Regions from separate parts of the Rhizobium sp. 01T417 genome, predicted to be linked through region 2. Evidence: riboswitches for the same ligand, from Rfam matches in the RefSeq annotation. Region 2 holds a riboswitch; the other holds the start of a gene.
The links. A riboswitch is a leader RNA that binds a small molecule or an ion and turns the genes downstream of it on or off. The one in region 2 is predicted to bind S-adenosylmethionine.
Positions count from the first base shown of each region.

Region 1: linked by a shared signal. The riboswitch ahead of AC1DPR_RS05500 (O-succinylhomoserine sulfhydrylase) and the one ahead of metA (homoserine O-acetyltransferase MetA) in region 2 are both predicted to bind S-adenosylmethionine.

Region 1 covers NZ_JBFTQH010000003.1:328,242-344,268, forward strand. Annotated here, with positions in the region: gene pstC (phosphate ABC transporter permease subunit PstC) at 67-1,548, shown strand; gene pstA (phosphate ABC transporter permease PstA) at 1,545-2,867, shown strand; gene pstB (phosphate ABC transporter ATP-binding protein PstB) at 2,882-3,697, shown strand; gene phoU (phosphate signaling complex protein PhoU) at 3,741-4,454, shown strand; gene phoB (phosphate regulon transcriptional regulator PhoB) at 4,491-5,174, shown strand; gene AC1DPR_RS05475 (GcrA family cell cycle regulator) at 5,268-5,801, opposite strand; gene AC1DPR_RS05480 (aspartate aminotransferase family protein) at 6,230-7,426, shown strand; gene argF (ornithine carbamoyltransferase) at 7,469-8,386, shown strand; gene AC1DPR_RS05490 (Hsp33 family molecular chaperone) at 8,479-9,474, shown strand; gene apaG (Co2+/Mg2+ efflux protein ApaG) at 9,475-9,867, opposite strand; gene AC1DPR_RS05500 (O-succinylhomoserine sulfhydrylase) at 10,068-11,252, opposite strand; SAM riboswitch at 11,298-11,376, opposite strand; gene AC1DPR_RS05505 (2'-deoxycytidine 5'-triphosphate deaminase) at 11,449-12,543, shown strand; tRNA gene AC1DPR_RS05510 (tRNA-Gly) at 12,599-12,672, shown strand; gene AC1DPR_RS05515 (hypothetical protein) at 12,924-13,109, shown strand; gene AC1DPR_RS05520 (methyl-accepting chemotaxis protein) at 13,233-15,257, opposite strand; gene AC1DPR_RS05525 (hypothetical protein) at 15,491-15,952, opposite strand.
Region 2 covers NZ_JBFTQH010000002.1:205,193-221,219, reverse strand. Annotated here, with positions in the region: gene AC1DPR_RS03200 (MarR family winged helix-turn-helix transcriptional regulator) at 1-145, shown strand, start outside; gene AC1DPR_RS03195 (thiamine diphosphokinase) at 194-844, shown strand; gene AC1DPR_RS03190 (ABC-F family ATP-binding cassette domain-containing protein) at 848-2,674, shown strand; gene AC1DPR_RS03185 (DUF5666 domain-containing protein) at 2,869-3,429, shown strand; gene AC1DPR_RS03180 (ABC transporter ATP-binding protein/permease) at 3,434-5,260, opposite strand; SAM riboswitch at 5,411-5,488, shown strand; gene metA (homoserine O-acetyltransferase MetA) at 5,524-6,447, shown strand; gene AC1DPR_RS03170 (aldose epimerase family protein) at 6,573-7,595, shown strand; gene AC1DPR_RS03165 (GntR family transcriptional regulator) at 7,707-8,480, shown strand; gene AC1DPR_RS03160 (SIS domain-containing protein) at 8,477-9,508, shown strand; gene nagA (N-acetylglucosamine-6-phosphate deacetylase) at 9,508-10,659, shown strand; gene AC1DPR_RS03150 (SIS domain-containing protein) at 10,674-11,402, shown strand; gene AC1DPR_RS03145 (hypothetical protein) at 11,544-11,690, shown strand; gene AC1DPR_RS03140 (hypothetical protein) at 11,779-11,931, shown strand; gene phbB (beta-ketoacyl-ACP reductase) at 11,928-12,653, opposite strand; gene AC1DPR_RS03130 (acetyl-CoA C-acetyltransferase) at 12,722-13,903, opposite strand; gene phaR (polyhydroxyalkanoate synthesis repressor PhaR) at 14,139-14,711, shown strand; gene AC1DPR_RS03120 (hypothetical protein) at 14,715-15,119, opposite strand; gene rpmF (50S ribosomal protein L32) at 15,266-15,451, opposite strand; gene AC1DPR_RS03110 (glutathione S-transferase family protein) at 15,608-16,027, opposite strand, start outside.

The sequences.
Region 1 (16,027 bases), on a different contig from region 2:
TTGAGAGCCGGATCGGTCCGCCTGCCGTTTCCGCTTTTGGGGTCAAAGGGCCTGGGACCTAAACGAATGGGTACATCCATCATACTCTTGTGTCTCGTGGTGCTTGGCGCCGTTGCTTTCATCGCAGCGCGCAGCCGTGCTACGGCACTTGCCGGGGGCAAGTCCTCCGCGCTGCATTCGCGACCGGGCTACTATGGCGCCTATGCCGCCATCTGGGCGGTGCTGCCGGCACTTATCGTGCTGTGCGCCTGGCTGCTGATCAGCCCTTCGATCATTGAGTCTTCCGTCCGTGGCACTTTCCCGGATGACGTCAAGGCGCAGCCGGCCGCGCAGCAGAACCTGAATTACGGGATGGTCAGCGCGATTGCGCGCGGCTTGCCGCTCCTCACCCCGGAGAAGATCAGCGGTGCAGCCAGCGATCCGGCTGGCCTCCAGGCAAAGCTTGCTGCAAAGGGCGTTCCGCTGGCCGGCCAGCCGCAGCCATACATGATCGACGCAGCGCAAAAGCTGAACGAAGAATCGGCTTCCAGCCGCCTCGTCATGACGGCGGTCGTCCTCATCCTTGCCGTTGCCGGCGCATTCTATGCGCTTCGTGAAGTCGCTCCGCGATTCCGTGCACGCAACCGCGTCGAACGTGTCATGCTTTGGGGCCTGCTCCTGGCGTCCTCGATCGCCATCCTGACGACGATCGGTATCGTTCTGTCAATGCTGACGGAAGCCGCGCATTTCTTCGCGGTCGTTCCTGCTGCAGACTTCTTCTTCGGTACGGTCTGGGATCCGCGCTTTGCTGGTGCCGGCGGCTCGTCCTTCGGGCAATTCGGCCTGATACCGCTGCTGCTAGGCACGCTTTACATCGGCTTCGTTGCGATGCTGGTGGCGGTGCCTGTCGGCCTGTTCGCGGCGATCTACATGGCGGAATACGCGGCCCCCGCGGTGCGATCGATCGCAAAGCCGCTGCTCGAAGTGCTCGCTGGTATTCCGACGATTGTTTACGGCTTTTTCGCCCTCGTCACGGTCGGCCCCTTCCTCCGCGACCTGTCTTCGCAGGTAAACGGCCTCCTTACCGGCAATTATGCGAACTTTATTCAGGCACAGAGCGTTCTGACAGCGGGTATCGTCATGGGCATCATGCTGATCCCATACGTTTCGTCGCTCTCCGACGATATCATCACCGCTGTGCCGCGTGCGCTCCGCGATGGTTCGCTCGGTCTCGGTGCGACGCGTTCGGAGACAATCAAGAAGGTGGTGCTTCCCGCGGCGCTGCCCGGCATCGTCGGCGCGCTTCTGATGACTGCATCGCGCGCCATCGGCGAAACCATGATCGTGGTGCTGGCGGCGGGTGTCGCAGCGCGCATCCAGATCAACCCGTTCGAGCCAATGACGACAGTCACTGTCAAGATAGTCAATCAGCTCACTGGTGATCTGGAGTTCACCTCGCCGCAGACGCTGGTTGCCTTCGCGCTTGGTATCACGCTGTTCTTCATCACGCTTTGCCTCAACATCTACGCGCTCTATATCGTGCGCAAATACCGGGAGCAGTACGAATGACGGATATTGTTTCTCCGGGTCAGGGCGTTGTCGTTTCGAAGGCGCCTGAACGTCGCGACATCGGCCTCAAGCGCCGCTATGCCGCCGAGCGCCGGTTCCGCATCTATGGCATCGCTGCGATCTCCTTTGGCTTGATCTTCCTGGCGGTTTTGCTGACGAGCGTCGTCAGCAAGGGCTACACGGCCTTCCTGCAGACGGCGATCACGCTGCCGATCGAGTTCAGCGAGAAAACCATCGACCCGAACAACAAGCGCGCAACGGATCCGTCCGTGCTGATCGCGGCCAATTATTCGGTTCTCATCCGCGACGCGATGGTCAAGACGCTGAACCTCAATGCATCGAGCCGTCCCGAGGTGCGTGACGCGACCGCTATGATCTCCAAGGGCGCGCCGATCCAGCTGCGCGACATGGTCGTTGCCGATCCGTCGCTCATCGGCAGGACAGTCAACATCACCCTGCTTGCAGACGCCAACGTTGACTCCGCCAACAAGGGTCAGATTGACCTCAAGGTCGACGAGAAGAACCGCAAGGTGAACGACAGGCAGGTTGGCTGGATGAACCAGCTGGCGGAAACCGGTGCGCTGCACAAGAAATTCAACACCGGGCTCTTCGTCAACGGCAACTCCAGCCGTCCCGAGGCCGCCGGTCTTGGTGTCGCCCTGGTTGGCTCGCTTTATCTGATGTTGATCGTGCTCGTCCTTTCCCTGCCGATCGGCGTTGCCGCTTCGATTTACCTCGAGGAATTTGCACCGAAGAACAAGCTGACGGACCTGATCGAGGTCAACATCAACAACCTCGCGGCGGTTCCCTCCATCGTCTACGGTCTGCTCGGTCTTGCTGTTTTCATCAACTTCGCCGGCCTGCCGCGTTCAGCGTCGCTGGTTGGTGGTCTGGTACTGACCCTGATGACCTTGCCCACGATCATCATCGCGACCCGCGCAGCGCTTCGCGCCGTCCCGCCATCGATCCGCTCGGCCGCGCTCGGCCTCGGCGCCTCCAAGATGCAGATGGTCTTCCACCACGTCCTGCCGCTTGCGATGCCCGGTATCCTGACCGGCACGATTATCGGTCTGGCGCACGCGCTCGGGGAGACGGCGCCGCTGCTTTTGATCGGCATGGTCGCTTTCGTCGCGAATGCTCCGGCGACGCCCATGGAGCCTTCGACGGCCCTGCCGGTGCAGGTCTACATGTGGGCCAATGAAGCCGAGCGCGCCTTCGTCGAGCGGACCTCCGGCGCCATTATCGTCCTGCTCCTATTCCTGATCCTCATGAACCTCGGAGCCATCCTCTTGCGTCGTCGCTTTGAGCGCCGCTGGTAAACGGAGTAAACATTATGAACATGTTGACGGAAGCAGCAGTTGAGAAAGCGGTTGATCAGAAGATGAACACCATTCCCTACAAGATGATCGGCCAGGACGTCTCCGTTTACTACGGCGAGAAGCGCGCGCTGTTCGACGTGAAGCTGAACATCCGTGAAAACACGGTGACCGCCCTGATTGGCCCATCCGGTTGCGGCAAGTCCACCTTCCTGCGCAGCCTGAACCGCATGAACGACACGATCGACGGTTGCCGCGTCACTGGCAAGATCACGCTCGATGGCGAAGATATCTACGATCCGGATATCGACGTTGTGGAGCTTCGCGCGCGTGTAGGCATGGTGTTCCAGAAGCCCAACCCGTTCCCGAAGACGATCTACGAAAACGTCGCCTACGGTCCGCGTATCCATGGGCTCGCCAAGTCGAAGGCCGACATGGACCAGATCGTCGAACACAGCCTGCAGCGCGCCGGCCTCTGGAATGAGGTGAAGGATCGCGTTCACGAAGCCGGCACCGGTCTTTCCGGTGGTCAGCAGCAGCGCCTCTGCATCGCCCGCGCCGTCGCCGTCAGCCCCGAAGTCATCCTGATGGACGAGCCATGCTCGGCACTCGATCCGATTGCAACGGCCAAGGTCGAGGAGCTCATCCACGAGCTCCGCGAGAACTACACGATTGTCATCGTGACGCACTCGATGCAGCAGGCCGCCCGTGTTTCGCAGCGCACAGCCATGTTCCACCTTGGCAACCTCGTCGAGGAGAATGACACCGACAAGATGTTCACCAACCCGGACGATCCGCGCACCCAGGACTACATCATGGGCCGCTTCGGTTGATCGGCCGTCTCGGTAGCACTTACGATATTCAAGGATGAGCCCTATGGCATCGACACATATCTTTTCTGCCTACGACGATGATTTGAAGTTCCTGTCCCGCCGTATCTCGGAAATGGGCGGCTTGGCCGAGCAGATGGTCTCGGATGCCGTACGCGCGCTCGTAAACGGCGATACGGCTCTTGCCCAGAAGGTCATCTCGGACGATGTGATCCTCGACCACGCGGAGCGCGAGATCGGCGACAAGGCGATCGTCACGATCGCCCGCCGCCAGCCGATGGCGGCCGATCTTCGCGAGATCATGGGCTCCATCCGCATCGCGGCAGACCTGGAGCGCGTCGGCGACCTGGGCAAGAACACTGCCAAGCGCGTCATTGCCGTACAGAGCGCCGGCGTGCCGCGCAAGCTCGCCCGCGGCCTCGAGCACCTGTCCGAGCTCGCCCTCGTCCAACTCAAGGAAGTCCTCGACGTCTACACGAGCCGTGCTGCCGACAAAGCAAAATCGGTCCGTGAGCGCGACGAGGAAATCGACGCGATGTACACCTCGCTGTTCCGTGAAATGCTCACCTACATGATGGAAGATCCGCGCAACATCACCAGCTGCACGCATCTTCTGTTCTGCGCCAAGAACATCGAGCGCATCGGCGACCACGCCACCAACATTGCCGAAACGATCTACTACATGGCCACCGGTGCCCAGCCGGAAGGCGAACGTCCGAAGGACGATACCGCCAACACCGTCGGCGCAGTCACTGAATAGTCATTCCGCGACCGCGCCCCCAGGAGACCGAAACGAATGATCCCTAAAGTAGCTGTCGTTGAAGACGAAGAAGCGCTGAGCGTGCTTCTCCGCTATAACCTTGAGGCCGAAGGCTTTGAGGTCGATACCATCCTGCGCGGCGACGAGGCCGAGATCCGGCTTCAGGAACGCACGCCGGACCTTCTCATCCTCGATTGGATGTTGCCGGGCGTGTCTGGCATCGAGCTCTGCCGCCGCCTGCGCATGCGGCCGGAAACCGAGCGCCTGCCGATCATCATGCTGACCGCCCGTGGCGAGGAAAGCGAACGGGTTCGCGGCCTCTCGACCGGTGCTGACGATTACGTCGTCAAGCCGTTCTCGACGCCGGAGCTTGTCGCTCGCGTCAAGGCGATGCTGCGTCGTGCCAAGCCCGAGGTGCTCTCGACGCTGCTGAAGTGCGGCGATATCGAGCTGGATCGCGAGACGCACCGCGTTCACCGCAAGAGCCGCGAAGTCCGCCTCGGCCCGACCGAATTCCGCCTTCTCGAGTTCTTGATGGCATCGCCCGGCCGCGTCTTCTCGCGCTCGCAGTTGCTCGATGGCGTCTGGGGTCACGACATCTATGTCGACGAGCGTACTGTTGACGTCCATGTCGGCCGCCTGCGCAAGGCTTTGAACTTTTCCAACATGCAGGACGTCATCCGCACCGTGCGCGGTGCCGGCTATTCGATGGAAGCCTGATCCTTTCAGGCGAGAGCCTGAGAGGTCTTTCCCTTACAACGAAAAACGGGCCCGCGAGGGCCCGTTTTCTTTATTCCTTATCCGGCTTCCGGGTCAGGCGACCCGGTTAGCGGCCTTGCGGCGCTCGTTGACCGGCTGGTAGGCCATGCGCTGATGATACGTGCAATACGGGGAAGAGTCCGGGGACTCGCAACCGCAGAAGTGGAAGTCGTCATTGAGCGGATCGCCGACCGGCCACTTGCAGGTGCGCTCGGTGAGCTCGGTGAGGCCAAGGCGGCGAGAAATCGGAACGATTACATTTGCGGCCGGACGGAAGCGGACTTCCTCCACCGTATCGATTTCGATCTCTTCCTTGAGCATCGTCGCGCCCTGTTGGCGGGTAACGGTGCGTGTGGTGATCCGCGAGGCGTAGTTCGTGGCGCGGGGCGCCGAAGTCGTGCGCTTGGGGGTTCTGACGGTGGTCGTCGAACCGCCGGCCTTGGCACGGCCGGGCAGACTCAAACGATGGACTTTACCAATGACGGCGTTACGACTTACACCGCCAAGTTGTGCTGCGATCTGGCTGGCGCTCAGGCCTTCGGACCACAGCTTCTTCAGTTTTTCAACGCGCTCGTCTGTCCAGTTCATGCCCCTGTCTCCGCCTTATTAGCGTTGGTGTAGGCAGAATCCTTCACCGTTGCCACGGACGTATCCGAGGCAAGAAACGCTTACTCAAATTTTGGTGACTAGTTCCGCCGCATGCAGCCTAGTAATTGAGTTTTAACCTAGTGTGAGGCCGACTCCGTGACAAGAGTCGGTTGAATCTCGGGGAATCGATTTTCAAGTTTTCCCCAACTTGCTGGGCGTGAGAGTCATTTATGCAACATAGTTGTTGATAGGTCGAGCGCCTCGGGATGGCTGCTTGACGCATGCAGCGAAACCTCAGTTTTGTTGACATTGCAGTGCGAAAAGTAAATAGTGCTGCTCGCCGCCGAAAGGCGGCATTTTTAATTTTCCGGACCTGCTTTCCTTAGCCGGAGTCCGGCTGCTGATGATTGCTGATAGGAGATCGCGCCATGGCTGAAGCCGCGCTTTACGACACCTACTCTCGTGCCCCGCTGCGGTTCGAGCGAGGAGAAGGCGTGTGGCTGATCAGCGAAACGGGCGAGCGATATCTTGATTTCGGCGCGGGCGTTGCCGTCACCTCCGTTGGCCACAGCCATCCGCATGTGGTTGGCGCGCTGAAGGAGCAGGCCGACAAGGTCTGGCATCTGTCCAACATCTATGAGATCCCGGGTCAGGAAACACTGGCAAAGCGGCTGACCGATGCGACCTTCGCCGATAAGGTGTTCTTCACGAACTCCGGCGCGGAAGCCTTGGAATGCGCGATCAAGACCGCGCGCCGCTATCAGTTTTCCAAGGGCCATCCCGAGCGGTTCCATATTATCACCTTTGAAGGCGCCTTCCATGGCCGTACGCTGGCGACGATTGCCGCCGGTGGCCAGGAGAAATACCTCGAAGGCTTCGGTCCCAAGGCGCCTGGCTTCGATCAGGTGCCGTTCGGTGATCTCGATGCACTCCGCAGCGCCATCACAAATGAAACGGCCGCGATCCTCATCGAACCTATTCAGGGGGAAGGCGGCGTCCGCCCGGCGACGAACGAGTTCCTGAAGGCACTTCGCGCGATCTGCGACGAGCATGGTCTGCTGCTGATTTTCGATGAAGTGCAGACCGGCATGGGCCGCACGGGCAAGCTCTTTGCGCATGAGTGGTCAGGCGCTACCCCCGATATCATGGCGGTTGCCAAGGGCATCGGCGGCGGCTTCCCGCTCGGAGCCTGCCTTGCCACGGCAGAGGCCGCTTCCGGCATGAAGGCCGGCACGCATGGCTCCACTTATGGCGGCAATCCGCTCGCCATGGCAGTTGGCAGTGCCGTGCTCGACGTGATCCTCGCGGAGGGCTTCCTGCAGCAGGTGCGTGACGTCTCGCTGGTATTCCGCCAAGGGCTGGCCTCGCTCAAGGATCGCTATCCTGATATCATCGAGGATATCAAGGGCGAGGGGCTGCTGCTCGGCGTCAAGGCCGCCGTGCCGTCCTCCGAACTGCTGCAGGCGATCCGTGACGCCCATCTGCTCGGCGTACCCGCTGGCGACAATGTCATTCGTCTTCTGCCGCCTCTGGTCGTCACTGCTGACGAAGCCCGCGAGGGCCTTGCCCGCCTCGAACGCGCCGCCGAAAGCGTGCGCGCTGCGAAGGTCAAGAAGACGGCTTAATGAATAGTGCCTGTCGGAAGGCGGGCGTGATAGGTAACGATAATGGCTTCCCCCAAACACTTCCTCGATCTCTCCGCCGTCGCGGCATCCGACCTACGGCTCATCATGGATGACGCAATCTCGCGCAAACAGGCCTTCAAGGCCGGGCAGGGCGACAAGCCGCTATCAGGCAAGATGCTGGCGATGATCTTCGAAAAGCCCTCGACGCGCACCCGCGTGTCCTTCGACGTTGGCATGCGCCAGCTCGGGGGCGAGACGCTGTTCCTGTCGGGCACAGAAATGCAGCTTGGCCGCGCCGAGACGATCGGTGACACGGCCAAGGTGCTGTCGCGCTATGTCGACGCGATCATGATCCGCACGACTGATCATGCCCGCATGCTGGAGCTCGCCGAGCATGCAACCGTTCCTGTCATCAACGCATTGACGGATGATACGCACCCCTGCCAGATCATGGCTGATGTCATGACCTTCGAAGAGCACCGCGGCCCGATCAAGGGCAAGACGATCGCCTGGACCGGCGACGGCAACAACGTGCTGCATTCGTTGGTCGAAGGAGCCGCGCGTTTTGGCTACCGCATGAATATGGCGGTGCCCCTTGGTTCCGAGCCAAAGGATCACTATCTGAACTGGGCCCGCAATGAGGGCGCCGAAATCATGCTTTACCATGATGCAGACCGTGCGGTCGCCGGCGTCGATTGTGTGGTGACCGATACCTGGGTCTCCATGAATCAGGAACATCGGGCCCGTGGTCACAACGTATTCCAGCCTTATCAGGTCAATTCGGCTTTGATGGCGCAGGCCGACAAGGATGCATTGTTCATGCATTGCCTGCCCGCCCATCGTGGTGAGGAAGTTACGGACGAGGTGATCGACGGCCCGCAATCCGTGGTCTTCGATGAAGCGGAAAACCGTCTTCATGCGCAGAAGTCGATTCTTGCTTGGTGCCTGGGCGCGATCTGAACCATACTGGACGCCACGTTTGGCCGGAAGGCCCGGTGGCCGTGCGAGCGGATGGACACCCTTGTCTGCCGCTCTCAGACTAGGAGAAGACCATGGCAGAACCTGCAGCCACCCTCGGCGAATTCAATTTCGCCGGCGATGATCATGTCGTTCCGTTTCAGGTTGAGGGACTGGATGTGCGCGGTCGCGCCGTCCAGCTCGGGCCGATGCTGGACGCGATCCTCGAGCGCCATCGCTATCCTGCGCCCGTCGCGCGGCTTCTTGCCGAAGTCGTTGTGCTGACGGTGCTGCTCGGCACGTCGCTGAAATTTGAAGGCAAGTTCACGGTCCAGACCAAGGGCGACGGCCCGGTGGACCTGCTTGTTTGCGATTTCTCGACGCCTGAGAACGTGCGTGCCTACGCACGCTTCAACCAGGGCCTCCTCGACAGGGCCGTTGCGGCAGGGCAGATCGAGCCCGAACAGCTTCTCGGCAAGGGCATGCTGGCCTTTACGATCGATCAGGGCAAGTTTTCCCAACCCTACCAGGGTATCGTTGCGCTCGACGGTGCGACCCTTGAAGAGATTGCCGGCACCTATTTCCGCCAGTCTGAGCAGATCCCGACGCGGGTGCGTCTTGCTGCTGCCGAACTCTTCGATCGCGACGACGCGGGCAAGCCGCGCCACCGCTGGCGGGCTGGCGGTCTTGTCGCCCAGTTCCTGCCGGAAGCGCCGGAGCGCATGCGCCAGCCGGATCTTCACGGCGGCGACGGCGATAGGACTGGCGGCACCCACAAGGAAGACGATGCCTGGATGGAAGCCCGCTCGCTCGTCGACACGATCGACGCCGACGAACTGACGGATCCGCAAGTCGGCACCGAGCGGCTGCTATATCGTCTGTTCCACGAGCGTGGGGTTCGCGTCTACGAACCGCGCGAGGTCTTCGATCGGTGCAGCTGTTCCCGCGAAAAGATCAAGGGGGTGCTGAAGGGCTTCTCGGCGGAGGAAATTGATGCCAGTCAGGAAGACGGCGCAATTTCGGTCACCTGCGAATTCTGCTCGACGACCTATCGTTTCGAAGTGGAAGAGGTGGCAGAGCCTGCGGAGTGATCAGTTCAGGACTCTCAGCAGCCCTGGCGAATCCAGTGAGAAGGCGGGTATTTCGACATTGAAAAGCTCGCCTTCGTCCGTTTCCATCTGGTAGTGACCGAACATCAGCCCCGACGGCGTATCCAGCGGGCAGCCCGAGGAATATTCATAGGTATCGCCGGGCGCGAGCCGCGGCTGTTCGCCCACGACGCCGGCGCCCGTGACCTCATCGACGAGGCCGTTCTGGTCGGTGATGTTCCAATAGCGGTTCACCAGTCGCACGGACTTGTCGGAATTGTTGCTGATGACGATCCGGTAGCCCCAGACATAGCGATCGTCTTCCGGATCGGATTGCTCCTCCAGATAAAAAGGTTCGACGACGACTTCAATGTCTCGTGTAAGGGCGCGGTACATGCCTACACCATAGTCAATATACGTTACCGGTATCTTATACGACAGCCGATCCGTCAATAAACCGATAGTCGATCACGTCCGTAATGCCTGTAAAGGCAAGAAGTTTCGCCACTTAAGCCTGACTTTGACCTGTCTTGGGTGGGGCAAAGCAGCATGTGGCGGTCGGCCGGATTTGCGTCGATCCGGCCGATGTCGGCTGATCAGGCGTTCACTTTTGCGAGAGCCTGGGCGAAGTCCTCGATCAGGTCGTCCGTGTCCTCGATGCCGGCGGAAAGACGAACGGTACCGCCGGAAATGCCGAGCTCCGCCCGTGCTTCGTCGGTCAGGTTCTTGTGCGTCGTCGTAGCCGGATGCGTGATCAGGCTCTTGGCGTCGCCCAGATTGTTGGAGATCTTGACGACCTGCAAGGCGTTTTGGAGCGCGAAAGCTGCTTCCTTGCCGCCCTTGAGTTCGATGGCGACCAGTGTCGAGCCACCCTTCATCTGCTTGGCGACGATGTCGGCCTGCGGATGATCGTTGCGGCCGGGATAGATGACCTTGGCGACCTTCGGTTGATCGGCCAGGAAGTCGGCGATCTTCGATGCGTTTTCGGTCTGCTGCTTGACGCGCAGCGGCAGCGTCTCGAGTCCCTTCAGCAGCGTCCATGCCGTGAACGGCGACATGGCCGGGCCGGTGTGGCGGTAGTAGTCCTGAAGGTTCTCGTTGACCCATTCCCGGTCGGAGAGGATGACGCCACCGAGGCTGCGGCCCTGGCCGTCGATGTGCTTGGTGGCCGAATAGACGACGATATGGGCGCCGAGCTCGAGCGGCTTCTGGAAGATCGGCGTGGCGAAGACGTTGTCGACCACGACCTTGGCGCCGATCTGGTTGGCGAGCTTGGCGACGCCGGCAATGTCTATCACCTCGAGTGTCGGATTGGTCGGGCTTTCCAGGAAGAACACCTTGGTGTTCGGGCGGATCGCCTTTTCCCAGTTTTCCAGATGGCGACCGTCGACCAGCGTGCATTCGATACCGTATTTCGGGGCGAGCGTCTCGACGACCCAGCGGCAGGAGCCGAAGAGGGCGCGGGCGGCAACGATGTGGTCGCCGGCCTTCACCTGGCAGAGGATTGCGGCGGTGACGGCTGCCATGCCGGAGGCCGTGGCGCGGGCTTCCTCTGCGCCTTCCAGTGCGCACATGCGCTTCTCGAACATGTCGTTTGTCGGGCTGCCGTAGCGAGCGTAGATATAGCCTTCCGTTTCGCCCTTGAAGCGCGCTTCGGCCGCTTCCGCGCTCTCATAGACGAAGCCCTGCGTGAGGTAGATGGCTTCCGAGGTCTCGCCATATTGCGAGCGCAAAGAACCGTCGTGAACGAGTTGGGTTGCGGGGCGCCAAGTCTTGCTCATGAATCACCACTTTCAAACAACAAAAAAACCGGCCGCGAAAGCAGACCGGTTTTGCACCCGGTCCTTTTAGCCACTTGTTTAACGTGGCTGCAAGCCGACCGGCCAAATCACCACGGGATAAAAGTGCAATACTGCCGTTCTATGCTTGCGTCAATTCCTTGAGTTTGGTTTTGTCTCCCGCGAATATGGATGGGGCATGATGGCTCGCGAAACAGGAATTTTGGCGGATCGCGCGATAGCCGCGCTCTTTGAGGCGGGGCGTCTCACCAGCGAGCGCGATTTGGACCACGACCAGATCCAACCGGCAAGCCTTGACCTCAGGCTTGGCGCGAAGGCATTCCGCGTTCGCGCGAGCTTCATGCCGGGTCCTTCCCATTTGGTGTCCGATAAGCTCGATCGCCTCAGCCTCCACGTCGTCGACCTCAGCGAAGGCGCCGTGCTGGAGACCGGCTGTGTCTATATCGTTCCCTTGATGGAGCGCCTCGACCTGTCGGCCGACATGTCGGCCTCGGCCAATCCCAAAAGCTCGACCGGACGTCTCGATATCTTCACCCGCGTCATCACCGACTACGCGCAGGAGTTCGACAAAATTCCGGCTGGCTATTCCGGCCCGCTCTATCTCGAAATCAGTCCGCGTACTTTCCCGATCGTCGTGCGTCGAGGCTCGCGCCTGTCGCAGATCCGCTTCCGGGTCGGCCATTCGATACTTGGGGAGCCGGAATTGCTCGCGCTCCACGATGCCGAAACGCTGGTCGCCAGCAAGCTGCCGAACGTCTCCGGCGGCGGCATTGCCCTGTCGATTGATTTGGCCGGCGACAAGGATGGACTGATCGGCTACCGCGGTAAGCACCACACTGCAGTCGTCGATGTCGACAAGAAGGCGCAGCACGACATCTATGACTTCTGGGAACCTCTCTATAGCCGCGGTCGCGACGAACTGATCCTGGATCCGGACGAGTTTTATATTCTCGTCTCGCGCGAAGCCATCCATGTGCCACCGCACTACGCGGCGGAGATGACCCCCTTCGATCCGTTGGTTGGCGAATTTCGCGTGCATTATGCAGGCTTCTTCGACCCCGGCTTCGGCCACGTCCCCGCCGGCGGCCGCGGCAGCCGCGCCGTGCTCGAGGTCCGCAGCCACGAGGTTCCCTTCATCCTCGAGGACGGCCAGATCGTCGGTCGCCTCGTCTATGAGCATATGCAGGAGCACCCCGAGAGCCTCTACGGCTCCGGCCTCGGCTCCAACTATCAGGCCCAGGGCCTGAAACTCTCGAAGCACTTCCGCATCTGACAACGCCAATGCCCGCTTGACAGCGGCACCCATCTATTGGAAATCTCGCTCCAACGCGGGTGTAGCTCAATGGTAGAGCAGCAGCTTCCCAAGCTGAATACGAGGGTTCGATTCCCTTCACCCGCTCCAAGTTCAGATGGTTTTGCTGGGACTGAGCGGATTTCATCCGCACTGTGGTCTGAGCGTGGTGCCCACGTGGGCCGCCGTCGTTCGCTGTCTTACTCCACGAGGAAAGAACGCCCTTAAGAGGTAGCCTCGAAGGAAATTGAAATAGTTGACAATCCTCTAATAAACATGGTTAATTTTTAACTATTCTCCGATATCACGGGAACGCAGGCGACCCCTTGGTCGTTGTCGGCATGATCAGGAGGAGTTGCAGAATGCTTTTGAAGATTTTCACGGCGAAGCGCGAGATCCGGGAGAATGGCGATACCGGCACTTACGCTGACGGCTACTATGCGCCGGAAGTGGTTCTTGCGTCTGCGCGCGATGACGATCGTGCTTCCTATGAGCGCGATTATGGTCGCGGCCGCAAGGTCGAGCAAATTCCGCTCGGGTTTGCCTGAGCACCCTTTTTAGCTTCCGTCTTGTGCGGCAGCCGGGCCATGGCTCGCTGTTTGAAGTCGAAAGTCTATAATCGAAAAGGGCGGCATTGAGCCGCCCTTTGCTTTTGTACCGTTTTGCTGGGATCAGAATTCCGTCCAATCGGCGTCGTCGCGTGGGCTCGAAGAGGCGCTGCTTGCACCAAATGCGCTTGCAAGTTTCTGCCCAAGCGCCCGAGCCGGCGAGCTAGAGGGGCGGGTGACACCCGGAGTGGCGATGCGGACGGGTGCCTTTCTGGCTGCGACCGGCGGCGCGGCCGGCCGTGGCGCCGAATGGATGTGAGTGCCCTGCAGCGGCACTGCCGCGGCAATGTTAGCGCTGAAACTGCCAGTGCCGGTCAGCTTGAACTGGTCGAGCAGGTTGTTGAGTGTCGCCGCTTCCGTCGCGAGCTTGTGGCTCGCCGCCGTGCTTTCCTCGACCATGGCCGCATTCTTCTGCGTTCCCTGGTCCATCGAGTTCACCGCCGTGTTGATCTCCTGCAGGCCGGTCGATTGCTCGCGGGCGGCCTCGGCGATCGCGTCGACGTGCTGGTTGATCTCCTGAACCTCGTGAACGATCGCATCAAGCGCCTTGCCGGTTTCGCCGACAAGCGACACGCCCGTCTGCACATGGTCGCCCGATGTGGTGATCAGCGACTTGATCTCCCTGGCGGCATTGGCCGAGCGCTGTGCAAGTTCACGCACCTCCTGGGCAACGACGGCAAAGCCCTTGCCGGCTTCACCGGCGCGCGCGGCCTCGACGCCGGCGTTGAGGGCCAGAAGATTGGTCTGGAAGGCGATGTCGTCGATGACGCCGATGATGTTGCCGATCTCCGCGGAGGATTGCGCGATCTGCTGCATGGCGTTGACGGCCTTGCTGACCACTTCGCCGGACTTTTCTGCACCGGCGCGCGTGCGTGCCACGAGCCCACGTGCTTCCTCGGCACGCTTGGCGGCATCCTTCACGGTGGTGGTGATCTCCTCGAGGGCCGCTGCCGTCTCCTCGACGGACGCTGCCTGCTGCTCGGTGCGCTTCGAAAGCTCGTCCGCCGAGGCGCGGATCTCGGTTGCGCCGGCAGTGATGGCGCGGGCGTTGGCGCCGACCGTCTGCATAGTGTCGTTCAAGCGCAGGATCGAGTTGTTGAAATCCTGCCGCAGACTATCGAGGTCGCCGACAAACGCCGTATCGATCCGAGATGCGAGGTCGCCTGCGGCCAGCCGGCGTAAGCCGTCGCCAAGCGCGCTGACCGCGCGCGAGAGATCGGCAGCCTCGGTTGCGCGCTGAGCTTCACGTTCTCGGCGTTCGCTGTCGCTGAGATTGCGGCTCTTTTCGGCCTCGCCCTCAAGCCGGATACGATCGACGGCATTGTCGCGGAAGACGGCAACGGCGCCGGCCATCTGGCCAACCTCGTCACGACGGTCGAGGCCGTCGATGGCGCCGTGCGTATCTCCCTCGGCAAGCTGAGCCATCCGGTCACGCAGACGAACCATGGGCGTGGTGATCCCCGATTGCGCGACCCACACAGAAAGGCCGATCGCGCCCATGACAGCGAGCCCGATCAGTACGAAACTGAGAGTGATGCGCTGGTTGACGCTAATGGAGAGCGCGTCGCCGCCATCGTTCAGCAATGCCATCAGCGCATCATTGTTGGCGATCATTTTCGGAGTGACCGTGTTCAGCTTCGCATTGAGCATGCTTGCTGCAAGCTGCGCGCCGGCACTGTCCTTTGCCTTGGCGAGGTCGATGACCTTGCTGGAAAGCGCTTCCATCTCGGCGATGCCGACGAGGATGTCGTCAATCGCCGGCTTGCGGCTAGGTACCAAGGCCGCCGCCTGTTCCAGGCGTTCGCGCGCTTGAGGCATCTTGCTTGGCGTCGTGAGCGCCGTATTGAAAGCCGGCGTCTCCGGCTTGAGGCCGGCGATAAGCGTGACCTGCAGCACGGCAGCGGTTGCCGAGGCGCTGGCGCGGGATGCCTGCATGGCTGCCAGTGCCTCGTTATCGATGAAGGCGCTGTAGGTGGCATCGGCACCGCGGAATTCGGTGATGACATAAACGAGGCCCCCGAGCGCGATCGCCCCGAGAAGCGCGACGACAGAAATGATCTTCGTCCGGATTTTCAAGTTCTTCAGCATGGCTATGTCCAGTCGCTTGACCCGACCGCGGGCGGGCCGACTATTGAAGCATTTTATGTCGCGGGATACGGCATGGTGGGATGCCCGGAAGGCTCGACATGCGCATCATGCATTCGGCCCGTGAGCCGGCGTCGTCCTGGCGAATAGAATGGGACATTGCTTAATGTGGCCCTAACGCTTGGCATCTGTCCCCGGAAAAAATTTCGGGTCCCGCCGCCTAGGGACGAGTCATGCTAAGCGCGGCGCAACTTCTCACTGGTGCTGACAGGGACATGAGGCGTCTTGTCCCAGAAGAAGGGCTTTCTCGCCAGCTCGAGAAGGGCGCGCCATGCCGCCACCGAGATCATCAGCCAATAGAGCGGGACATAGATCCAGCGCCAGCCGATGCTGCGTTTTTCCTCACGCAGCATCGCGACCCTGCCGAGCAGCAGAAAGAGGTCGTAGCTTGCCGCCATATTGGCAAGATCGAGGAGCAAGAGCGCGCCTTCGCTGCTGCCGGCGGGCGGAAAGCCGAGCGCTAGGTAGTCGGCGGTGGTGACAAGGAGCATGATCAGCCAGGGATGGGTGAGAGAGGAAAACAGCATTCCTCCGATCAGCAACTGGAACACCAGAAAGCCTCCCACGCCCATCTCGCGCGGGAGGCGCGCTGGCCCGCGCATCACCAGGTTTCGGGCTTCCGGCACGATCGCCAGCATGCCTTTGCCGATGTAGTTCAGCCGGACGCAGCGAGCCTGCAGAAGCTGGCTGTCGAGTGCCTTGTCATCGTTGAC
Region 2 (16,027 bases):
GCAGAAGCTCGCATTCGTTTCCGAAGTGGTCAAAGACTGGAAGCCGGAAGAGATCGAGGCGTTCGGAGAGCTATTCGAGAAGTTCATTTCCGGCTTCGAAAGTGTTTTTGAGGCTCGCGTCAAGGATATCGCTGACGAAGCCTGAGCGGCGGCCCTTTCCCTTCCCCCCTGGTTTGCGCTATGGGCAGTGCCCATGAGCCAATCCACCTTCACCATTCTGCTTGGCGGCGAGTTGCAGATAACCGACCGCCTGCGACATGCCATCTCGGGCAGCCGTTTCATAGCCGCCGATGGTGGCATGCGTCATGCGGCAGCGCTCGGCGTCGTTCCGGAATTGTGGGTCGGCGATTTCGATTCCACGCCGGCGGATCTCGAAGCCGCTTTTCCTGACGTCCCCAGGCAACCTTATCCCGCTGCCAAGGCCTCAACCGACGGCGAGATTGCGGTTGCGGAAGCGGTCGCCCGCGGCGCGAAACGCCTCGTCTTGGCCGGCGCCCTTGCAGGCGAACGCTCCGACCATGCCATCCAGCACCTGCTCTATGCCGTCAGCCTGGCGGAGCAGGGTTATGACGTACTGCTCACGTCTGGCAGCGAAGAGGCTGTGCCGCTGATTTCAGGCGCAATCGAACTGGACCTGCCACCAGGCAGTCTCTTTTCGGTGCCTGGCTTCAGCGAACTTCGCGGCCTGACAATCGAAAACGCGCGCTACCCGCTTGCCGACTTCCATTTGCCCTTCGGCTCGTCACGCACCATTTCCAATGTCGCGAAAGGCAAAGTGCGCTTTTCGCTCGAGAGCGGCCGCGCCATTGTGCTCGCCCGCCCCTATGATCTTTCCGGAGTCTGATCTTTGGCGCCTCCCATTCTGAAACTCGACGACGTCTTTCTCAGCTTCGGCGGCACGCCATTGCTTGCCGGCGCCGCCCTGCAGGTGGAGCCCGGAGACAAGATCTGTCTCGTCGGCCGCAACGGCTCCGGGAAGTCGACGTTGCTGAAGATTGCTGCCGGTCTCGTCGAAGCACAGTCGGGAGAGGTCTTCCGCCACCCCTCCTCGACCGTGCGTTATCTCGAACAGGCTCCCGATTTCACCGGATTCAAGACGGTGCAGGCCTATGCCGAAGCCGGCCTCGGCCCGGGTGACGATCATTATCGCGTCACCTATCTCCTCTCGCATCTCGGCCTCACCGGTGAGGAAGATCCACAAAACCTCTCGGGCGGAGAAGCCCGCCGCGCTGCCCTCGCCCGCGTACTCGCGCCAGAACCCGACATCCTGCTGCTCGATGAGCCGACCAACCATCTCGACCTGCCGACCATCGAATGGCTGGAAGGCGAACTGCAGAAGAGCCGCAGTGCGCTCGTCCTGATCTCCCACGACCGCCGTTTCCTGGAGAAGGTTTCAACGGCAACAGTCTGGCTCGACCGCGGCGCATCGCGGCGGCTCGACAGGGGTTTTGCCCATTTCGAAGCCTGGCGTGACCAGGTTCTGGAGGCGGAAGAGCTCGAGCAGCACAAGCTCGGCAAGGCGATCGAGCGCGAAGAGCATTGGCTGCGCTACGGCGTCACGGCCCGGCGCAAGCGCAACATGCGCCGGCTTGGCGAACTGCAGACCATGCGTACTCAGTATCGCGGCCACAAAGGTCCGCAGGGCACCGTGCAGGCAACGGTTTCAGATGCGCAGGAGTCCGGCAAGCTCGTCATCGAAGCCGAGAAGATCACGAAGACCTTCGGCGACCGGCCGATCGTCGCTCCCTTTTCCATCCGCGTGCATCGCGGTGATTGCATCGGTCTCGTCGGCCCGAACGGCGCCGGCAAAACCACGCTGTTGAAGATGCTGACCGGGCAGCTCTTGCCGGACAGCGGCACGGTCAAGCTCGGGACCAATCTGGAAATCGCGACGCTGGATCAGAAGCGCGAAGACCTCAATCCGGAAGAGACGCTCGCCCATTACCTGACCGATGGCCGCGGCGAGAACCTCCTCGTCAACGGCGAGCAGCGGCACGTGACCGGCTATATGAAGGAGTTCCTGTTCCAGCCCGAGCAGGCACGCACGCCGATCAGGAACCTTTCAGGCGGCGAGCGCGCACGGCTGATGCTGGCCCGCATCATGTCGCGCCCGGCGAATCTGTTGATCCTCGACGAGCCGACCAACGACCTTGATATCGAGACGCTGGATCTGCTGCAGGAAATCGTCGCCGGCTTCCCCGGCACCGTGATTCTCGTCAGCCACGACCGCGATTTCCTCGACCGCACGGTGACGTCGACAATCGCGCCGGCTGTGCCGGATGCACCTGACGGTCGCTGGATCGAGTATGCCGGCGGCTATTCGGACATGCTGGCACAACGAAAGGGCGCTATCGACGAGCGACGGAAGGCCGAGAAGGCGGCGGAACGAGCGAAGCCGCAGGAGGCAGCCGCTTCCGCCGAAACGGCAAAAGGAAAAGGCAAGCTTTCCTACAAGCAGAAGTTCGCGCTCGAAAATCTTCCGAAGGAAATGGCCAAGGCGGAAGCCGAAATCGCCAAGCGCGAAGAGCAGATGGCAGATCCCAGCCTGTTCAGCAAAGACCCCACCACGTTCAATCGCCTAGCGGCCGAGATGGAGAAATTCCGCGACAGCCTGACGAAGATGGAGGAGGAATGGCTGGAGCTTGAGATGCTGCGGGAGGAGTTGGAGGGCTGAGACAGCACACCCTCCCATTCCGCCCCATCTGTTGCTGGGCAATCTGGCTTCACTTTTCATTGATTCGTCAGCCTTCGACCGGCGGGACTAAGCTGCGCCCCGTAGCCGCAGTTCGTACGACGGCAAGGATGCAGATCATGCCACACAATCTCAACGCATTGACCGGGCTCGTCTGGGCCGCGGGTTTCCTCACTATGGCGTCACACGGCGCGCTTGCCCAGGAGGCGCAACGCGTGCGCGGTGCGATCGAAAGCCTGAACGGCAACACGCTGGTGGTGAAAACGCGAGAGGGCACCGAGCAGACGGTAAAATTGAAGCCGGATTGGAAGGTCCGCGGCATCAGGAAGGCTTCCGTGGAAGACATCAAGCCAGGGGATTTCGTTGGCGTCGCCTCGTTGCCGAAAGCCGATGGCGGCGATGGTGCTCTCGAAGTGCTGATCTTTCCAGCAGCCATGAAAGGCACCGGAGAAGGCAGTCGCCCCTGGGACCTGAAGCCGAACAGCACGATGACCAACGCAACCGTGGCTAAGGCCGTCAAGGCAGTCGACGGCCACACCATCACGCTCACCTATCAGGGCAAGGAAAAGACGATATCCATTGCCGACGATACACCCATCGTTACCATCGCGCCTGCGGGAAAGAAGGATCTTGTCGCAGGAGCGCGCGTGATCGTAATGGGTGAAAAAGCTGCGGACGGCACTGTGTCCTCGGCGAATGTCACGGTCGGCACAAACGGCGCCGTACCGCCGATGTAAGTGATCAGAGTGCTGGTGCCGGCGCGTTCGGCGCCTTTGCCACGACCTTCATCTCAGGCTTCGCGTGCAGCGCTTCAAGATGCAGAACGCGTGGCTTGAAAGTCTCGACGTATGTGTCTGACCGACCGATGTAGATCATCGTTGCCTCAGGCATGGAAGCGAGGACCTGCATCATCGTCGATTGCCATTCCGGCTCCATGCCCTCCAGCACTTCGTCGAATACAATCCATTTCGGCCGCACGAGAAGCAGGCGAGCGAAACCGATCGCCCGCTGCTCGTCTGAGTCAAGCAGCTTGTCCCAGCGGGCTCGGGTATCAAGCCGGGAAACCAGATTTTGGAGACCTGCCTTTTCCAGCGCCGTAACGACATCGGCGTTCTGATAGGCGTCCACGGGTTCCGGAAACGCCAATGCTTCGCGAAGGGTACCACCCGGAATGTAGGCCGATTGCGGGACGAAAAGCATGTCGTCCGTGGGCGGCAAGCCGATCTTGCCGCCGCCGCACGGCCAAAGCTCGGAAAGCGCAAGGAAGAGCAATTTGCGATTCACGTTGTGGTCGCCGTTGATCATGACCTTTTCGCCGGCCTTGATCGTCACCGCGCCTTCGTGCATGCGGAAACCACCGCACTGGTCGATGTCCTCACCGATCTTGGCGGCGATCCGGACATGCTCCAGCGTCAGGTTTCCGGAAGGGTTCCGTTCGTACTTGATCGTTCCCTTCATATTGATCTCGTCATTCATGCTGGTGAGCGCCTGCCGGAAATCGGTGACGCGCATCAGGGTGGCGCGCCATTCGGCGATGGGACCGAAATTCGCGACATACCAGCGAAGGGCGGTGTTGACCTGGTTGAAGGCGCCCACGGACACCATCAGCTGGCCAAACGTCAGGCCGCCGGAGAAGTAGGCGGGTGCGGCAACAATGATCGGGATGACAACGACGAGCCAACCGTAGCCGGCCGATACCCAGGTGAGGTTGACGTTGGCCATCGCCACCCGCTTGATGACGGCAAGCACCGCACTGATGTCGGTGTCGATACGTTTCTGCTCATTCTCCTCGCCGCGTGCCACGGTAATCGCCGGCATGTTCTCGTTGGCATGCATCAGCGCGAAGCGAAGCTCTGCTTCCTTCGAGAAACGATCCGCATTGAGCTTTACAAGCTTGCGGCCCACCAGTTGGCTGAGAATCGATGCGGACGCCGCATAAAAGATCGCAGCCCAAACCATATAGCCCGGAATGGAAAAGGAATGCGTGCCGAAACGGAAGATAAAGCCGCTTGAGAGATCCCACAGAACGCCGATGAAACTGATCAGCAGGATCGTCGCCTGCACCAGCCCGATCATCAGGCTCGTGGTGCTTTCCGCGAGGTTGCGGGCGTCTTCGTGCAAGCGCTGATCGGGATTGACGCCGATGAGGCCGCTGGCCGAAAGCCGAAGCGCACGCTTGCGCTGAAGCCACTGGTTGACAAGATCACGCGTCAGGCCTTCGCGCATGTAGACCGCGGTCATCTGATTGAGCCAGGCCTGCACGACGTTGAGCAGCAGCAGCATGCCGGCGATCAACGCGAAGACCTTCAACTGATGGAAGAAGCCGGGCAGATCACGCCGCGCGATGCTGTCGTAAAATGGCGCGTTCCACTGGTTGAGAATGACGGTGGCATAGGCGGTCGCAAGAATGATGGCGATCAGCGCAGTAGCGATCACCAAGACCCTTCCCCGCACGGGCGAATGCCAGAAAGCCGAGAACATGACCCTCAAGCGATAGCCCAGGCTCAGGTCGTATCCTACTCTGTCCTGCCCTTGAATGCTTGGCCTGCCTTTGAGGTCATCTGCCATTACGCGTCCCTAGTCGTCATTCTACTTCAATAAACGTGGTGATTCGCTGTGTCCACCAACAGATTCTAGCAACCTTTAACGTGTGAGTGACTTCGCATCGACCCCACTCTTCGTATGAGCAATTGATTCGCAGCCCGACTGGCGCTATTTAAGGCACTCCGTGGTGATTTGGCCGGCCGGCTTGCAGCCACGTTAAAGAAGTTGCTAAAGGGCCGCGTGCGGACCGATAGCGATATATTCGTTTCTTTGATCGAGTGACCGCAATGCCCATCAAGATCCCCGATACCTTGCCTGCGTTTGAAACCCTGGTTCAGGAAGGCGTACGCGTGATGACCGAGACGGCGGCAATCCGTCAGGACATCCGGCCGCTGCAGATCGGGCTTCTCAACCTCATGCCCAACAAGATCAAGACGGAATTGCAAATGGCCCGCCTGGTCGGCGCTTCGCCGCTGCAGGTGGAGCTTTCGCTCATCCGCGTGGGCAACCATAAAGCAAAGAACACCTCGGAAGACCATCTTCTCGCCTTCTACCAGACGTGGGAGGAAGTGAAGGACCGCAAGTTCGACGGCTTCATCACAACAGGCGCGCCGATCGAGACACTGCCCTACGAGGACGTGAACTATTGGGGTGAAATGCAGCAGATTTTCGACTGGACGGAAACCAACGTCCATTCGTCGATGAACGTCTGCTGGGGCGCGATGGCCGCGATCTATCATTTCCACGGCGTTCCGAAGTACGAACTCAAGGAGAAGGCCTTCGGTGTCTACCGACACCGGAATCTGAAGCCGTCGTCGGTCTACCTGAACGGTTTCTCCGACAATTTCGAAGTGCCCGTGTCGCGCTGGACCGAGGTTCGCCGCAGCGACATCGAAAAGTCACCAGACCTGGAGATCCTGATGGAATCCAGCGAAATGGGCGTCTGCCTGGTGCATGAACGCAAGGGCAAGCGGCTCTATATGTTCAATCATGTGGAGTACGATTCAACGTCGCTCTCGGACGAGTACTTCCGCGACGTGAATGCCGGCGTGCCGATCAAGATGCCGCACAACTATTTCCCGCACAACGATCCGTCGCTGGCGCCGCAAAATCGCTGGCGCAGCCACGCGCACCTGTTGTTCGGCAACTGGATCAACGAGATCTACCAGACGACACCTTACGATCTCAACGACATCGGCAAGGGCAACTGACAGAAGCCGATGCTAAGCGGCCGCGCCTAGTCTGACTGTGCTTCTTTTTTACGACACCCGTTGCGGTTTGCGGCAAATGGGGGCAGGTTCCCTGCCTCAATTAAAGATATATCTGGATGGTCGCTATGGCGGAAATGTTGAAACGGGAAGTTTTTGGGCAAACCCAGTCGGGCGAGACTGTCTTTCGTGTCGAGATCAAGGGTGGCGGGCTGACCGCCAAGATCATCACCTGGGGCGCCGTCATTCAGGATCTCCGCCTTGACGGTCACGATGCGCCGCTGCTGCTTGGCTTCGACGATTTTGACAGCTACCCCGCCCACTCCTCTTACTTTGGAGCGACGCCTGGGCGCTGCGCAAACCGCATCGGCGGCGGCAAGTTCACCTTGGATGGCAAGAACTATCAACTCGATCTCAACGAGAAGGGCGTTACCCATCTTCACGGCGGCAACGACAACATCGCCAAGCGGAACTGGACAATCGTCGAGCATGATGCCGACCGCGTCGTGTTGAAGATCGTCGATCCCGACGGTCGCGGCGGCTATCCGGGCAACTGCACCATCCAGGCGACGTACTGGGTACACGGCAACGGCGAATTTTCCGTGACCTACGAATCGACGAGCGATCAACCGACGATCGCTAACGTCTGCCAGCATGCCTATTTCAACCTCGACGGCCGCGACGATGCGCTCGGCCACGACATCATGATTGCAGCCGACGGCTACCTCGTGACGAATGAGTTGCAGATCCCGACCGGAGAGGTACGGCCCGTCGCCGGAACGGTTTTCGACTTCCGCGAGATGTCGCCCATGAAGCGGTTCGACGGTAGCGAACAGGCGCTCTACGATCACAATTTCTGCCTCTCCACCGAACGCACCGCAAAGCGCTCCGTCGCGCTTGCCCGCAGCCTGAACTCAGGCGTTTCGCTGGAAGTTCGCACCACGGAGCCCGGCGTACAGTTCTACGCCGGCTTCAAACTCGACGTGCCTGTGCCAGGCCTCGATGGACGCAAGTATGGTCCCTTCGCCGGCTTCTGCCTGGAAACACAGATCTGGCCGGATGCGATCAACCACGAGGGCTTCCCCGATGCCGTTTTGCGCCCGGGTGAAGTGTTGCGTCAGGAAACGGATTACATTTTCTCGAAGAGCTAACGCTCTCGCCTTGTTCTCGAATGAGCCAACCCTCGCAGGCTTCCTGCGGGGGTTTTTTTGCGCGTCATTTCTTGCTTGCGATTGGTTCTAAATAGGTTCTATTATTGCAAAATGGATAGAACCAGTCTGATAGCGGAACTGAACAGCCGTGGCCTGCGCGACGAGGTGTTGACCGGGCCGCTTTACAAGCGGCTGGCACAGGCGCTGACCGGTTTGATCCAGGAAGGGTTGCTGAAGCCCGGAACGGCGCTCCCCGGCGAGCGCGATCTGGCCGAAGCCTTGAAGGTCGGGCGTGTCACCGTTCGGACCGCCTATCGCGACCTGATGAATTCAGGCACGCTCGAGTCGCGGCACGGAAGCGGCACCTTTGTTTCCGCCAAGGTCGAGCGAATGGAACAGTCGCTGTGGCGGCTCTCGTCGTTTTCTGCCGACATGCGCTCGCGCGGTCGCGCTCCGGCCGCAAGGATCTTGTCTCGGACGGTCAACACGCCATCTCCGGAAGAGGCGTTCCTGCTTGGCCTTGGGCTTGATGAACCGGTTCTTCGCCTCGATCGTCTGCGCCTTGCCGACGGGCTGCCGCTTGCCATCGAACGCGCTGTCGTGCCGATAAAGTTTCTCGGCGAAGGCGGTGGCGGCGAGGGATCTCTTTATGAAGCGCTCGCGGCGAACGGCCACCGTCCGGTCCGAGCGCTGCAGAGATTGACGGCGGTCACACTCGATCCGTCGTCGGCCGCTGCGCTTAACGTGAATGCCGGCGCGCCCGCACTGCTGATCGAACGTGTGTCGCGTCTGGAGGACCAGCGTGTCGTTGAATACACCCGCTCCCACTATCGTGGTGATGCATATGATTTTGTTGCGGAATTGAGAATCGGAGATGACCTATGAGTGAAAGCCCGTCGCTAATGTTGCAGGAAGCCGGCCAGTCGCCGGAGGTCGTCGCAACGCTGCTGCAGAAAGAAAGGCCCGTCCTCGACGAAATTGCAAAGCTGTTTGCATCGGGCGCTCCGAGCGTCGTGACGACCGCGGCGCGCGGCTCTTCGGACCACGCCGCGACCTTCTTCAAATACCTGTTCGAGATTACCTGTGGCGTGCCAGTCGCATCGGTTGGCCCTTCGATCGCCTCGGTCTACAGCGCATCGCTGCATCTGAAGGGTGGCATCCACTTCACAGTGTCGCAATCCGGCGCGAGCCCCGACATCGTTGCCTTGCAGGATGCGGCAAAACGCGGCGGCGCAACGACGATCGCTGTCGTCAACGTCACCGATAGTCCGCTTGCCAAGCAGGCCGACATCGTTCTCGGGCTCAATGCGGGCGCCGAAAAGAGCGTAGCTGCGACCAAGTCCTTCATCGCCTCGGTCGCCGCGCTTTCCGGTGTCACGGCCGCCATCAGCGGCAAGCGCGATCTGCATGCCTCCCTGGAAAAGCTGCCCGATGCCCTCCAGGCAACCAGCGGCATCGATACGAAGGCCGCAGAGGACGTCCTATTCAACGCCAGCTCACTCTACACCGCTGGTCGCGGTCCTGCCTTCGCCATCGCCCTTGAGGCAGCCTTGAAAGCCAAGGAGACGGCAGGCCTGCATGCAGAAGCCTTCTCCCTTGCCGAGCTGATGCATGGTCCGATGCGCCTTGTTCAGCCAGGCTTCCCGATCGTCGCCTTCACGCCGGATGATCCGGCCTTCGGCAATAACGTGCAGGCTCTGGAGCGACTGCAAAAGCTGGGCGCCACCACCGTGCCGTTCTCGGCCAAGCCGGTTTCCGGCATCAATGTCCAGGTGCCGACGACCGGCAGCGGATTGCTCGATCCCCTTGTTTCGCTGCTCGTTTACTACCGCCTGATCGAGTCGGTCACCCGTCGGAAAGGATTCGACCCCGACAAGCCGGCCAACCTGCTCAAGGTCACGGAGACGATGTGATGGTTCGCAAGATCTTCTCCGGCGCGCGGATCTTCGACGGTCAGCGCTTCCACGACGACAAGGCGCTCATTGTCTCGAACGGCCGTGTCGAGGCGATTGCGGCGGCAGGCGACCTTCCTGACGGTGAGCACACGCGCTTTGAAGGCGGCGTGCTTTCCGCAGGTTTCATCGATGCGCAAGTGAACGGCGGTGGCGGCCGGATGCTCAACGACGAGCCGTCGCCAGCCTCCATGTACATGATTGCTGAAGGTCATCGCCCTTACGGAACGACTGCATTGCTGCCGACGCTGATCACCGATACCGCGGACGCGACAGCGGCAGCAATCGAGGCAGCCAAGGAAGCCGTCAAGTCGAACCGCGGCGTGGCGGGTCTGCACCTCGAGGGCCCGCATCTGGCGCCTGCCCGCAAGGGAGCACACCTTGCCGAGCTCATGCGCCCCGTCGAAGACAGGGACGTGAAGGCGTTCATTGTGGCCAAGGAGGCGATCGGCACGCTGCTGGTAACGATGGCGGCCGAACAGGTCACGTCGAAACAGGTGCGCGAACTCAACGAAGCCGGCGTCACCGTCAGCATCGGTCATTCCGATTGCTCCAGCGAGGCGGCAGAGGTACGGTTCGATGCGGGCGCACGTGGCGTCACCCATCTTTTCAACGCCATGAGCCAGCTTGGCCACCGGGCGCCCGGTCTGGTCGGTGCGGCCATCGATCACCCCTCGGTCTGGTGCGGCATCATCGCCGACGGCCATCATGTCGATCCGAAGGCGCTTCGAACCGCGCTTCGTGCCAAGCGGGGCGAGGGCAAGCTCTTTTTCGTCACCGACGCGATGTCGCTGGTTGGATCGGAGCAAGACTCTTTCACGTTGAACGGTCGTACGGTTCGGCGCGAAAGGGGCGGGTTCTGCTCGAAGCTGGTTCTTTCCGATGGCACGCTCGCGGGCTCCGATGTCGATATGGCGTCCACCATCCGCTACGGGATTACCTATCTGGAACTGACTCTCGCCGAGGCCCTTCGCATGGCGACGCTCTACCCGGCGCGCTTCCTGCGCCTTGACGACCGCGGCCACCTGTCACCGGGCGCCCGGGCCGACCTGGTGCATCTCACCGACGCCCTGGAGGTCACACGGACCTTCATCAGCGGTGAAGCCGCCTAGAAAGCGAGGATGGGATGACCGCGATCACCGATGCTTATTTCTCCAATCTGATTGGCCGGCTCGAGGCTTTGAAGACGGAACTCGCCGAGCCCATGGCTTTGGCGGCCAAAGCGATCCTGGAAGCCGCCCGCAACGACCAGCGGGTCTATGTGTTCGGCACCGGGCACTCGCATATGCTGGCGGAAGAGCTCCACTATCGAGCAGGCGGCCTCGCCTTGACGATCCCGGTCCTCGTCGGCTCCGCAATGCTGCACGAAGGCGCCGTAATCAGTTCCGTTTACGAGCGTACGCAAGGATTGGTGCGGCCGGTACTGGAGCGCTATGGGATGCAGCCCGGCGACGTCATCATCATCGCATCGAACTCCGGCGTGAATGCAGCGCCGATCGAAGCTGCCGATTATGGCCACGAAATCGGCGCCAAGGTGATCGCCATCACGTCGGTCTCCTATTCGAGTGCGATTGCAAACGGCCGGCGGCGGCTGGCCGACATCGCCGATATCGTACTGGACAACGGTCTTCCCCCTGGCGATGCCGTAATAGCGCTCCCGGGCACGGAGCTAAAAGTCGGGCCGGTTTCCACGGCGATCGGTGCAACGGTCCTCAACGCGATCTTCGCAGAGGTTGCTTCGGAGCTGGCGAAGAGCGGCGACGCACCGATCTATCTCAGCGCCAACATGCCGGGCGCGGCAGCGGTGAACCAGCGGCTGGTGTCAAAATACCGACCGCGCAATCCGCACCTCTAGGAGAGCGCGGCGCCCGATTGTCAACGCCACGCCGACAGTCGGGCGCCAAAGTTCAATCTACCGGACCGTGCGAGTGAGGCGCATATTTCTTTCAAGAACAGCGGCAAGCTACGTCCCGCCGACTTGGAAAGGAACGGTCCCATGACGCAGATTATCTTGAATTCCGCGGTCGCCATCCTGATTGCGGCTGCATTCGTGACAACGGCCGCTGCCGCTCTTCGCGGCGAAGATCGCGCAATGCAAAAGGTGCCGGTCAGGGCTAAGGCAAGGCGTCACCCAAAGGGCTGAAAGACAGCCTAATAATTCCTCAAATCCGCCCCAATATCGACACCGGTTTGAACGACCAATGGGCCGTGGGGAATTCGGAGTGCAGGGCATGACCAGAATTATCGGCGCAGCCGCAATATTGACGATCGCCATGGCGACCTATGCGGCATACTTGAATCCGTACGATACGCGTAGCCAGCAAGGCCGCTATTCGCAGCAGATCGAGAGCCACGATAACGGCCTTACAGCCTCCATCCGCTAAACGAACAACTGGCCGCCATTGGCGCTGAGCGTCGATCCGGTAATGAAACCCGCATCATCGGAAACCAGGAAGACGACGCAGCGGGCAACCTCTTCAGGCTCGCCCAAGCGGCCGACCGGAATCTGCGGAATAATCCGTTCATTGAGGACTTTCTCGGGAACTGCGAGAACCATTTCCGTCCCGATATAGCCCGGGCAGATCGCATTCACGGTGATGTTCTTGGCTGCACCCTCCTGCGCAAGTGCCTTGGTGAAGCCGAGGTCGCCGGCCTTGGCCGCCGAATAGTTCGCCTGCCCCATCTGCCCCTTCTGGCCGTTGATCGAAGAGATGTTGACAATCCGCCCGTAGCTTCGGTCGCGCATGCCACCCCAGACCTGGTGCGTCATGTTGAAGAGTCCGGTGAGGTTGGTGTTGACGACCTCGTGCCACTGTTGCGGCGTCATCTTGTGGAACATTGCGTCCCGGGTGATTCCGGCGTTGTTGACAAGGACGTCGACCGGACCCAGTTCAGCCTCTACCTTCGCGATGCCCTCACCGCATGATGCATAGTCGGAAACATCCCATTTGAAGACGGGAATGCCTGTCCTGCTGTGAAAGGCGTTCGCCTTCTCGTCGTTGCCCGCGTAGTTGGCGGCAACTGCATAGCCTGCATTCTTCAGTGCGACGGAAATCGCGGCGCCAATGCCGCGGGTACCACCAGTGACAACAGCCACCCTGCTCATGTTCAGCTCCCTCATTTGAAGGCCCCGCTATCCTGCGGGGCTCAGGTTATGGTTGGATTGCCTGCTGTTCAAAGAGCTTCAAAGCACATCGCGACGCCCATGCCGCCACCTATGCACAACGTCGCCAATCCCTTCTTGGCGCCACGGCGCTTCATCTCGAAGAGGAGCGTGTTGAGCACCCGCGCGCCGGACGCGCCGATTGGGTGACCGATCGCGATCGCGCCACCGTTGACGTTGACGATCGAAGGATCCCAGCCGAGGTCCTTGTTGACCGCGCATGCTTGCGCGGCAAAGGCTTCGTTTGCTTCGACCAGATCGAGATCGCCGACAGACCAACCCGCCTTTTCCAGCGCCTTGCGCGACGCTGGGATCGGTCCGGTTCCCATGACCTGCGGATCAACGCCTGCCGTAGCCCAGGAAACAATGCGGACGAGCGGCTGGATACCACGACGGGAGGCTTCGGCCTCGGTCATCAGCACGGCCGCGGCGGCACCATCGTTCAGGCCGGAGGCATTCGCCGCGGTCACCGTGCCTTCCTTGTCGAAGGCAGGACGCAGCTTGGCCATCGATTCGAACGTCGCACCATGACGGATGTACTCGTCGGCATCGACAGTGACGTCGCCCTTTCGTGTCTGGATAACGTACGGAATGATTTCATCGGCGAAGCGACCCGCCTTTTGCGCGGCTTCCGCCTTGTTCTGCGACGCGACGGCAAAGCGGTCCTGCTCCTCGCGGGAGAGCTGCCACTGGCGGGCAATGTTCTCGGCGGTGATGCCCATGTGATAGCCGTAGAAGGCGTCCGTCAGGCCGTCCTTGATCATGGTGTCGACCATCTTCATGTCGCCCATTTTGACGCCGCCGCGCAGATGCGCAGCATGCGGCGCCATCGACATCGACTCCTGACCGCCGGCGACGATGATCTTTGCGTCACCGAGCGCGATCTGCTGCATGCCGAGCGCCACCGCCCGAAGACCGGAGCCACAGAGCTGGTTGACGCCCCATGCCGTCGCCTCCTTGGGAACGCCCGCCTTCATGGCGGCCTGGCGGGCCGGGTTCTGGCCTTCGCCAGCCGGAAGAACTTGGCCGAGAATGACTTCATCGACTTCGCTGGCATCGACGCCTGCACGCTCCAGCGCACCTTTGACCGCGGCCGCACCCAGTTCATGGGCCGGAACGGTGGCGAACGCGCCATTAAATGAGCCAACGGCTGTGCGGCCTGCACTAGCGATGACGATGGATGAACTCGACATGACGATCTCCTGTTAACTCCATCAGATACAGAGGAAACTGACAAAGCTTCAGCGCCAAGTCAAACGACAAGACGCTAACATTCAATTTTAGGCACTGCTTACGCTGGGGCAAATTATCTCTGCTGCAAAAGGGGTTGCCGCATCGCACAAAGAGATTGTCACTGGGCTTCGTTTGCGTCTACATTCCTCCGTGGAGGAATTTCCATAACAATCAGACGGGCTTCGGGAGACTGATATGGCGAAGAATGACGGGCAGATCGTAATCAAGAAATACGCCAATCGCCGCCTCTACAACACAGGCACCAGCACTTACGTAACGTTGGAAGACCTGGCGGAGATGGTAAAGAAGGGGGAGGATTTTACGGTCCAGGATGCAAAAAGCGGGGACGACATTACCCACTCGGTACTGACACAAATCATTTTCGAACAGGAATCCAAGACGGGCAACACGCTCCTGCCGATCTCGTTCCTCCGCCAGCTGATTACCTATTACGGCGACCAGATGCAGATGGTCGTTCCGAGCTTCCTGGAACACTCCATGCGCGCCTTTACCGAACAGCAGGCGCAGATGCGCGAGCAGGTCACGCGCGCTTTCGGCGAAACGCCGATCGGCAAGAACCTGCAACTGCCGATGCAGCTGGTCGAAGACCAGGTCCGTCGCAATACCGAGATGTTCCAGCAGGCCATGCAGATGTTTTCACCGTTCATGACGCCGCCGGCCAAGGAGAGCCGCAAGGCGGAAGCAAAGGACATCGACGAGCTGAAGGAACAGCTGCGCGCCCTTCAGAACAAACTCGATAGTCTCTAAGCGTCAGAGCCCGATCGAAACATCGCGCCTGGCGGTGCGAATAGATACGGCAAAGCCGCCAATCACATCGATCAACACAATCGTCATCAGGATGAAGAAAACCTGGGTGGCCGCATCCTGGACGAGGAGAAACTCGACCAGGAAGGCAATAAAGACGAGCATCGACAATATGTGATTGGTAAGGCTGCCGTCATTGCGGGTCGCCTTCAATATTTCGAAGAACAGAACTGCAAGCGCGATGACGATGAAGAGGTCGCCGAGCGACATGCTCCACATGGCCCCCGAAATCATCGACAAAACGATGACATCGTTTTCGAGCGATGGAAGCCCGCCGCCGCCCATCAAGCCCAGCATCGACATATTGTAGAGAATGAACGGAATAACCATCAGCGGCACAGCATTGAACATGTGGCAAATCTCCCCCAGCGAGAGAATAGTGCCGTAAATCGCCGCGTGACTTCAAGCCATCCAAAGAATGTATTTGTCGTCGGAAAAAGCAAAAGGCCGGCACATGGCCGACCTCGCAAGTCTTACTCAGACAGAGCGCAAATGTATTATGCGCTTTCCTTCGGCGTCAGAACCTGACGGCCGCGATACATACCGGTCTTCAGATCGATATGGTGCGGACGGCGCAGTTCGCCGGAGTTCTTGTCTTCAACGTAGGTCGCAGCCTTCAGCGCGTCGGCAGAGCGGCGCATACCGCGCTTGGACGGGCTCGTTTTTCTCTTCGGTACAGCCATTTCTCTTACTCCACTTCACGGGCAAACACATCCTACGGCCAGACTGGCGGCCGAAACGACGTATCGCGATTTCGGAAATTTTGCGCGCTTATACATGCCTTGAGGGGGCTTGACCAGTCCCCAAGCTTATTTTTTGAGATTCCTGCGATTCAAGGGTCAGACCTCGTCTTCCTCAACAATCCAGGGCTCGGATCGCGCCGCCTCTTCCCACTTTTTCCAGGCGGGATGCGCCTTGATGGCTGCAATATAACTGAGCGTGTCGCCGGCAGATACCAGGTCGTATACATCGAAACGACTGACAACTGGCGCGAACATCGCGTCGGCGCCTGAAAAACCGCCAAAAAGGAACGGCCCGCCGGAGTGGGCGCGCAGGTCGCGCCAGATCGTCTCGATGCGGGCGACATCGGCCATGACCCCATCAGCAAGCGCGATCTTGCCCTTCGGCCGCCGGATATTCATCGGGCAGGCGTTCCGCAGGGCTCCGAAACCCGCAAGCATTTCCATGGAAACAGCGCGCGCGACCGCTCGCTTCCCACGCTCCCTTGGCCATAGCCCGGCTTCCGGGAAGAGCTCGGC